DNA from 4 places in the Pseudoalteromonas shioyasakiensis genome. Region 2 is predicted to be linked to each of the others. Evidence: predicted binding sites of a transcription regulator. Region 2 holds the regulator's gene; each other region holds the start of a gene.
What was found. Region 2 encodes LexA, which represses DNA repair genes until DNA is damaged. Its sites were predicted from a motif close to TACTGTATNNNNATACAGTA; they were not measured.
Positions count from the first base shown of each region.

Region 1: uvrD (DNA helicase II) is a predicted target of LexA. The motif match lies at 1,066-1,085, and genes of this name have one in related genera.
Region 3: KQP93_RS06945 (SulA-like leucine-rich domain-containing protein) is a predicted target of LexA. The motif match lies at 1,056-1,075, and genes of this name have one in related genera.
Region 4: ruvC (crossover junction endodeoxyribonuclease RuvC) is a predicted target of LexA. The motif match lies at 1,127-1,146, and genes of this name have one in related genera.

Region 1 covers NZ_CP077770.1:143,783-145,972, reverse strand. The annotation lists gene KQP93_RS00710 (peroxiredoxin-like family protein) at 1-143, shown strand, start outside; gene KQP93_RS00705 (YacL family protein) at 176-544, opposite strand; gene KQP93_RS00700 (hypothetical protein) at 666-890, opposite strand; gene uvrD (DNA helicase II) at 1,150-2,190, shown strand, end outside.
Region 2 covers NZ_CP077770.1:3,585,495-3,587,684, forward strand. The annotation lists gene coxB (cytochrome c oxidase subunit II) at 1-499, opposite strand, end outside; gene lexA (transcriptional repressor LexA) at 937-1,554, opposite strand; gene KQP93_RS16615 (PaaI family thioesterase) at 1,716-2,153, shown strand; gene KQP93_RS16620 (hypothetical protein) at 2,161-2,190, opposite strand, start outside.
Region 3 covers NZ_CP077770.1:1,475,606-1,477,795, reverse strand. The annotation lists gene KQP93_RS06950 (S9 family peptidase) at 1-796, shown strand, start outside; gene KQP93_RS06945 (SulA-like leucine-rich domain-containing protein) at 1,099-1,536, shown strand; gene KQP93_RS06940 (YchJ family protein) at 1,577-2,056, shown strand.
Region 4 covers NZ_CP077770.1:2,172,077-2,174,266, forward strand. The annotation lists gene ruvA (Holliday junction branch migration protein RuvA) at 1-550, opposite strand, end outside; gene ruvC (crossover junction endodeoxyribonuclease RuvC) at 552-1,076, opposite strand; gene KQP93_RS10120 (ABC transporter permease) at 1,215-2,190, opposite strand, start outside.

The DNA.
Region 1 (2,190 bases), 380 kb from region 2:
CGAAAGTAGCACTGCCAGTACCCGCAGTATTCGTAATAGATACTAATGGGTTAGTTCATTTTCAATACGCTAACCCAAATTACAAAGTACGCTTAACAGAAGATTTATTACTAGCCGCTGTTAAATCAGTGAGTGAGCAATAAATTAGCAACCGATAAGCAGAATATGCTTCTGCTTATCGGCCTTGTGTAAATTCTTGCCAAGATTCAATTAAATCAACAAAATCTTCAAAACCACAGCCACTGCACAGGCCTTCTTCTTCAAGCATTAAATCATCATCTTGGTAGGCAACTAAGTCTTCGTTATCTTGATGTAATGCATGTGCTTCGAATAGCGCTTCATCTTTACTTAAGATCAAATCAATTTCTTGACCTTGTAAGGTTAATAACTCATGACTACTCTTAACAGCAGAGATCAACGCTTGCACCATCGCAATTTTTTCTTTTCCGACTTCTTCGTTTAGCCAACGGCCTATGATGGCGTGTTCAGAGGAAATTTTAATGCGTAAACCGCTAATAGGATCGCGGATAAATTGATATTCCATGAAGGGTACTCTTAATACGTTATCTGCTAATTATACCGTTTGCAGCTAAACGTGGCGAGTTTAGTCGTCTTAAAACAACTCGAGCGCCTAAGTGGCGCTCGTGTTTGTGCTAATTAAATAGCTAGAGTCGCGATTTGAAGCGTGCAGCATCAATAATCGCCCATAGGTATACGATTGGTAGTAGAATAAAACCAACTGCCACATAAATTAGTGCACCACTAATAACCCATGCTAAAAAGAATGCAATAGCCGCCATTAAACGACCTTGTACCAATTGTCCTAAACCAGGAAAAAAGATATTACATATTGCTGCGATTACATTACCGCCAGAACCTTGCTCTGCCATACTAACCTCTGTAGTTTTTAATGATTATACTTTTTATAATCACACTTTATGCCAACTTATTATGACTTACAAATCAAAGTGTTAAAAAGTAGCGTTATTTTGATTTTAGTTCTTTTTGCTAAAAATCGGTCAAATTGACAATTTTTATATCGTAATTTTAATGACTTGCCAAAATAGCTGTTTATAAAAACAGTATTTTATTTAGCCTTGCATAAACACCTGTTATACTCCACCCATTATAGATTGAAAAGGCGTAACGATGGACGTTTCTGAATTACTCGATGGCTTAAATGACAAACAACGGGATGCAGTCGCAGCCCCATTGCAAAATATGCTGGTACTTGCAGGTGCAGGTTCTGGTAAAACTCGAGTACTTGTTCATCGCATCGCATGGCTCATGCAAGTGGAGCAAGCTTCTGCATACAGCATCTTTGCGGTAACCTTCACTAACAAAGCCGCGAAAGAAATGCGTACACGTGTAGAAGAAACGTTAAAAGCACCGGTTGGTGGTATGTGGATTGGTACCTTCCACGGCTTATCTCATCGTATTTTACGCGCCCATCACCGTGAAGCGAACTTGCCTGAAAGCTTTCAAATCTTAGATTCTGACGATCAACAACGTATGATCAAACGCTTACTCAAAGCGATGAACATCGATGATAAAAAGTGGCCAGCAAAACAATTTGGTTGGTATATCAGCGCGAAAAAAGATGAAGGTCTACGCCCTAAAGACATTCAAGCCTACGATATTAATGAGCAAATGATGCTGAAAGTCTATGCTGCATATCAAGAGGCTTGTGACCGTGCAGGTTTAGTCGACTTTGCAGAAATACTGCTGCGCTGCTACGAAGTACTTAAGAACCACCCAACACTTTTACGTCACTATCAACAGCGTTTTGCCCACATGTTGGTAGACGAGTTCCAAGATACCAATACAATCCAGTACGCTTGGTTAAAACTACTCGCGGGTAACACCAACAGTATTATGATCGTAGGTGATGATGACCAAAGTATCTATGGCTGGCGTGGCGCAAAAATTGAGAATATCAAACGCTTTTTAACTGACTTCGAAGCGGAAACTATTCGCCTTGAACAAAATTACCGTTCAACGGCAACAATTTTGAAAGCGTCAAATGCGCTGATCAAAAACAATGCCGAACGCATGGGTAAAAGCCTTTGGACGGACGGCAATGATGGTGAGCCTATTTCTGTTTACGCTGCGTTTAATGAATTAGACGAAGCGCGCTTTGTCAGCAGCAAACTACGTAGCTGGCTAAATGCAGGTAATGCATTACAAGAC
Region 2 (2,190 bases):
TATCTACCTCGAGCAAATAATGCTCAGTTTTCTCTGCTTGGTTGTCTATTTGATCTTTGGGAGTAGATAGAATCGAGTAATAAGCAATGTCTTCACCCATGTACTCGTAATGCCACTTCCATTGTGAGCCGGTCACTTTAATGGTGATATCGGCTTTAGAGGCATCTTCCATGGCAATCAAAGTTTTTGTCGCTGGCACAGCCATGGCGATTAAGATGACAAATGGAATGGCAGTCCAAAGTATTTCAACTTTTGTACTTTCATGAAATTGGGCAGGCTTGGCCCCTTTGGATTTACGGTGGTGTATTAAAGCCCAAAACATCACCGCAAATACGATGATGCCGATTACACAGCAGATAATAAATATCGTCATGTGTAACTCATAAACATTATTACTTATATCGGTCACCCCTTTTCGCATATTGTATTGGCTATTTGCCAATGCAAGCTCAGGAAGTGCAAACAATATAAGCCACAAGGCGTAACGCAGTTTACCCATGTGACGGCTCCTTTAGATGCTATTGCAAGACGCAAAGCGAAAAGGCGGTACAACAATATGCCCATTCGTTTTTCTTATTGTTCAGAGCGACTACGTATCATTTTGACCCACTGATGATACCGACCCCCTGTCTAACACCTCGCACATTTTTGTGTCTTTTTATTAATTAGGTGTTAATACAGTGTATTAACCAATTAGTTAAAAAATGACCAATAAGCAAGTTTTAATGATAATAAATGTTTATTTTGGTGCAGAAATAACAACTATAATCAGCGCGTTATTTAATGTTCAGGAGTAAAAACGAAATATAAAAAGAGAGGAAAACTGCGCCATATAAGGCTTTAAATGAAGAGTAAGGATTCACAAATCCTATTTAAGTAGTAAAATTTCAGCGGCGCACCAAATTGAGTCAATTTAATGCACCAAATTGGGAACACTTACATCCAATCAGCGTTACGAATTACACCTACCGCTAATCCCTCGATGTTGAACGACTCGTGCTCTAGATCAACCTCGATAGGCGAAAACTCTTCGTTCTCAGCATGTAAAAGCACTTTGCGACCCGCTTTTTCTAGACGCTTAACTGTTACATCTTCATCGACTCGAGCTACAACTACTTGCCCGTTTTCAGCAACTTGTGTTCTGTGTACTGCAAGCAAGTCGCCATCCATAATACCAATGTCTTTCATACTCATGCCATTTACACGCAGTAAGAAATCGGCTGCAGGCTTAAATAATGAAGGATCAACTTGGCAGTGACTTTCAACATGCTCTTGCGCCAAAATAGGTTCACCGGCTGCAACACGGCCAATTAAAGGTAAGCCTAGTTGCTCTGGCTCATCTTCTTCAATTAACTGAATACCGCGACTCGCCCCTGGCTTCATTTTGATCATGCCTTTTTTTGCCAGTGCTTTTAGGTGTTCTTCAGCAGCGTTGGCACTTTTAAAACCCAATGTTTGAGCTATTTCAGCACGCGTAGGTGGCATGCCTGTATCTTTAATAAAGACTTTAATTAGTTCTAAAATTTGCGATTGGCGTTTAGTTAATGGGCGCATACAACTGGTTTTCCATACAGTACATTTAACTGTGAGTATATACAGTTATTTGAAAATCGCAAATTTAAATTATCCCCTTCATATTGCTACAAAACTAACATTGAACCACACCGAAAGATGCCATAAGGTATTATCTTTTATTAGCAGGCTAAGGAAACACAATGAGTATTTGGCATCACCCCATCACATTAGAGCAATGTAAAGAACTAGAACAAGGGATCACCGGGCAAGGCACTTTAATGAAAACAATGGGCATTGAGGTGACTGAAATTGGTGATGATTATTTAATGGCAACCATGCCTGCTATTCCTGAGCATCATAACCCTATGGGTATGGTTCATGGCGGAGCAAACGTTGTATTAGCAGAGACAGTAGCAAGCTATGCAGCCAATTTCGTGGTTGATTTCAGTAAGTTTTATGCTGTTGGCCAAGAAATTAATGCCAACCACATGAAAGCATCACGTAAAGGAACGTTAACAGCAACTGCGAGACCACTTCATTTAGGTAAGAGAACTTCTGTTTGGGATATTAAAATTACCAATGCCGCAGGAGAGCTTTGCTGCGTATCAAGAATGACCGCAGCTGTTATAGAACGCTAAATTCAGACTACTTTTCGACAGGATAAATAGTAATTTC
Region 3 (2,190 bases), 1.7 Mb from region 2:
AAATGACTTGGTTGAAAGCACAATTGTGCGCTTTAAAAGCTTTGATGGTCTAGAGATCCCTGGGGTTTTATATAAGCCTAAGCAAGCTAACAGCAACAACAAAGTACCTGCTTTAGTTTGGGTACACGGCGGTCCTGGCGGCCAAAGTCGTACAGGATATAGTGCAATGCAGCAGCATCTAGTCAATCATGGTTATGCCATTTTTGCAGTTAATAACCGTGGCAGTTCTGGTTATGGTAAAACCTTCTTCCATTTAGATGATAAAAAACATGGCACTGACGATTTACAAGATATTGTTTACGGTAAAAAACACCTACAAAGCCTAGATTGGGTTGATGCTGATAAAATTGGCATCATGGGGGGCAGCTATGGTGGCTTTATGACCGCCGCAGCACTTGCCTTTGAACCTGAAGAGTTCAAAGTAGGCATTAATATATTTGGTGTAACAAACTGGGTTAGAACCTTAAACTCGATTCCACCATGGTGGGAAAGCTTTAAAAAGGCACTGTATGATGAAATGGGCGACCCAGCGACAGACGGTGAACGTCACCGTGCCATTTCGCCACTATTTCATGCTAAAAACATCACCAAGCCATTAATGGTGATCCAAGGTGCTAACGACCCTCGCGTTTTACAAGTTGAAAGCGATGAACTTGTTGCCGCTGTAAAGGCAAATGGTGTGCCTGTTGAATATGTATTATTCGATGATGAAGGCCATGGTTTTACTAAAAAAGAAAACCGCATAAAAGCCTCAAATGCATACCTTGAGTTCTTAAATACCTACTTAGATAAATAGCAAAATTGCAAAGATAAAGAGCCGGTATTATGCCGGCTTTTTTATGCAAAGCACCTGTATAGAATCAAAATTTAACAGTTTACACAGTACTGTATAAAACACTGTATAGCTTTAATGGTAAATTTTTCACCTTTTCCAACCTTCAAAATAAAACCGTAAACCACTGTTTAATAACAATTAAATAATTTTAACTAAAATAAAACTGAAAAATTGGTTAAAAAATAGCAAAAAAGTACTTGCGCAAAAACACTGTATAAACTACTGTATACACATACTGTATAAACAACCAGTGAGTGAAAGTTATGTTACAGCCAATTACCTTAAGAACAGTTAAAAGCTACCAACAAGATAACGACAAAGCGTCTGTTAATTTAATTCAAATTGAAGACGAAATTTCAGCAACCTTTGAGCTATTAAAAGTATTGCATCATTACAATAGCCAAAATGCATGGACACTATTAATTGCTCCTGATCATGTTCCTAGTAAAGCCTTACTAGATTCGTGTTCGATTGATACCAGCAAACTTCTTGTGATCAGACAAAAACATTTAGTTAATCTTGAATACGTTCTTAGTTCAGCATTACATAACGGTAATTTTGCTGCTGTGATCACATGGACAGATATTGTAAACAATCATCAACTTGATTCGATGAACTTAAACCTTGAGCAGGCATCTGCTAAATTTTATTGTTTTACAAAAAGCGCTCAATTAAACAATTTAGTACCGCAGCCACAATAGGCTTGTTAAAATAACAATTTATAGTTTTAGGTAAGTTGTTATGACATCACTCACACACTCCCTTTGTCCTTGTGGCAGCGAATCGACTTACGAGCTTTGCTGCCAGCCTTTTCATACAGGTGCAAGCCAAGCTGATACGCCAGAGCAACTTATGCGTTCTCGTTTTAGTGCTTACGCACTAAAAGATGCAAAATATGTATTTAGTACCTATGCACAAAGCCAGCAAGCCGCTAACCCTGTTCGCGAAATTAAAGATTTTGCTAATAGCTGCCGTTTTACCAAGCTAAGTGTTTTAGATACTGAGCATAACGAGCAAGAAGGTTTTGTAGAATTTAAAGCTAATTACTTTTACCAAAACTTGTATTGTGAGTTACACGAGAAGTCGCGTTTTATTAAAGAAGATGGCCTTTGGCGTTACCTAGACGGTGATATAACGCCAGTTGCAGATATTAAAATTGGCCGTAACGACGAGTGCCCTTGTGGGAGCGGCAAAAAATATAAAAAGTGTCACGCTCTTTAATTGCTCTGATACCAATCTGCTTAATTAAGTAGTCTATTTTGAGGCAATAAAACCTCGTTGATTACAAGGCAAAAATTTCGTTATTTAGTTGTTCTAAATGAGAAATTTTTAACGCAGTTAGCGACAGGTTTGAT
Region 4 (2,190 bases), 1.4 Mb from region 2:
CCGCTTTTTGTGCTTGCGGTAGCTTATAGCCTAATGCCACAAGTGCTGATACAGCGTCATCTGCAGCATTATTTGCCACTAGGGTATCATCACTTGATGGCTCAATGACGGCATTATCGCTAAATGGTGTAAATAAGTCATTACCCCAATCTTTGAGTCTGTCTTTCATTTCGAGCACTAAACGCTCAGCCGTTTTTTTACCAACACCCGGCAGTTTAACCAGTGTGGTTGCATCTTCATTGTTAACACAACTTACGAATTGCTGTGCCGACATCCCCGATAAAATCGCAAGACCAAGTTTTGGCCCAACACCATTGGCTTTTAATAGCTCTCTAAATAATGCGCGTTCGGTTTTATTATTAAAACCAAATAATAGCTGGGCATCTTCACGTACCACAAAATGGGTATAAATAATCGCTTGCTCACCCACTGCCGGTAAATCATAAAAGCAGGTCATCGGCATTTGTACTTCGTAGCCCACACCACTTACTTCGATAAGAATTTCTGGCGGTTGCTTTTCAACTAGTAAGCCATTTAATCGACCAATCATATTACTTCCTTAATCTTCCTCTTACGGTTTTGCTCGCACTGCCCGCAAGTTTTATTAAATTTTGTTCTGAGTGAGCATGACAAATAGCAATTGCTAAGGCATCTGCGGCATCGGCTTGAGGGGTACCTGGCAGCTTTAAAATGTTTTTAACCATATGCTGAACTTGAGACTTATCGGCGCCGCCATTACCTACAACGGCCTGCTTAATTTGCCTAGCTGAATACTCATAAACTGGCAGCTCTGCCATTGAAGCGCCAACAATCGCTGCACCACGTGCTTGACCGAGCTTAAGCGCTGAGTCTGGGTTGTGTGCCATAAACACTTTTTCGATAGCAAAACTGTCTGGGGAGAATTGCTCTACCAATTGACTGATCCCTTGGTAAATCATTTTTAAGCGTACCGGAAAATCGTGATCAGCCAATTTAATGCAGCCACTACCTAAATAAGTGAACTTAGCACCTTGGTGAGCAATCACGCCGTACCCTGTTAATCGTGAACCAGGATCAATCCCTAAAATAATCGCCAACTAACTGAACCGTCTATTATCATTATTATCTGCGGTTAATAATGCCAGAGCACTGTATAAATTACCAGTAACCAATTGCAATTCATAAAAAATGCCCGCAATTGCGAGCATTTTATAGTCAACCTTTAAGTAAGACATTTACGCGAGCGAGCGTAATAAGCCTTGGGTATTTTTTCGCATTGTTCGCGCTATCATCAAATAGCCCAAACATGCCACAAATAAGCCACCGACTGCTGGGCCAATAACCCAAATATGAGGGTGGAACTTACCTGCTAAATCGAACATCTGTCTTTGCACTATTAACAGGGCAATATCACTGACGATGGCAGCGACTAAACCTGCAGTTACGCCTAATAGTAAAAACTCATATAAGGTGGCATTTTTAATTAAGCGCCCTTTTGCACCTAAGGTTCGCAAAATAACTATCTCTTGCATTCGCTCGCCTAAACTTGCTTGCACTTGTGAAATAAGCACTAAAGCGCCACAGGCAACCACAATCGCGAGTACAAAGCCAATCGCTAACGATACTTGCTCTATGGTTGAGCGAATTTGTTTAATGAAGCTTTCAACATCAATCACATTAACCGTTGGGTATTGACGCATTAGCTGATTAAACTCACGTTTTTTCTCTGCTTTTACATTTACTGATGAAATATAAGTAGCAGGAAAACTCGCAAGCACATCTGGGCTCAAAATAATAAAGAAGTTAGGCTTAAGCGTGGTCCAATTAACCTTACGTACACTGGTAATTTTTGCATCAAACGACTGCGCACCAATTAAGAAAGTAAGTGTATCGCCAATTTGTACATCAAGGCGTTCAAGCATCGACTCTTCTACCGATGCCTCGGCCACTGAGTCTTCACTAAACCATGCACCGTCGATAAGCTCGTTTTGATTAGGCAAGTCTTTACGCCAAGTTAGGTTTAACTCACGGCCAATACCAGAGCGGGCTTCTTCGTCTTTCTTTTCGTTGTCTTCTTGCGATACTTCGCGGGCAACCAGCTCGCCATTAACGGCGTTTACACGGCCACGCACAACCGGATAGAAATCTGACGTTGGCATATCGTTTTGCGCTAAGAAGCTAGTAATAGGCTCTAACTCTTGCTCAGTAATG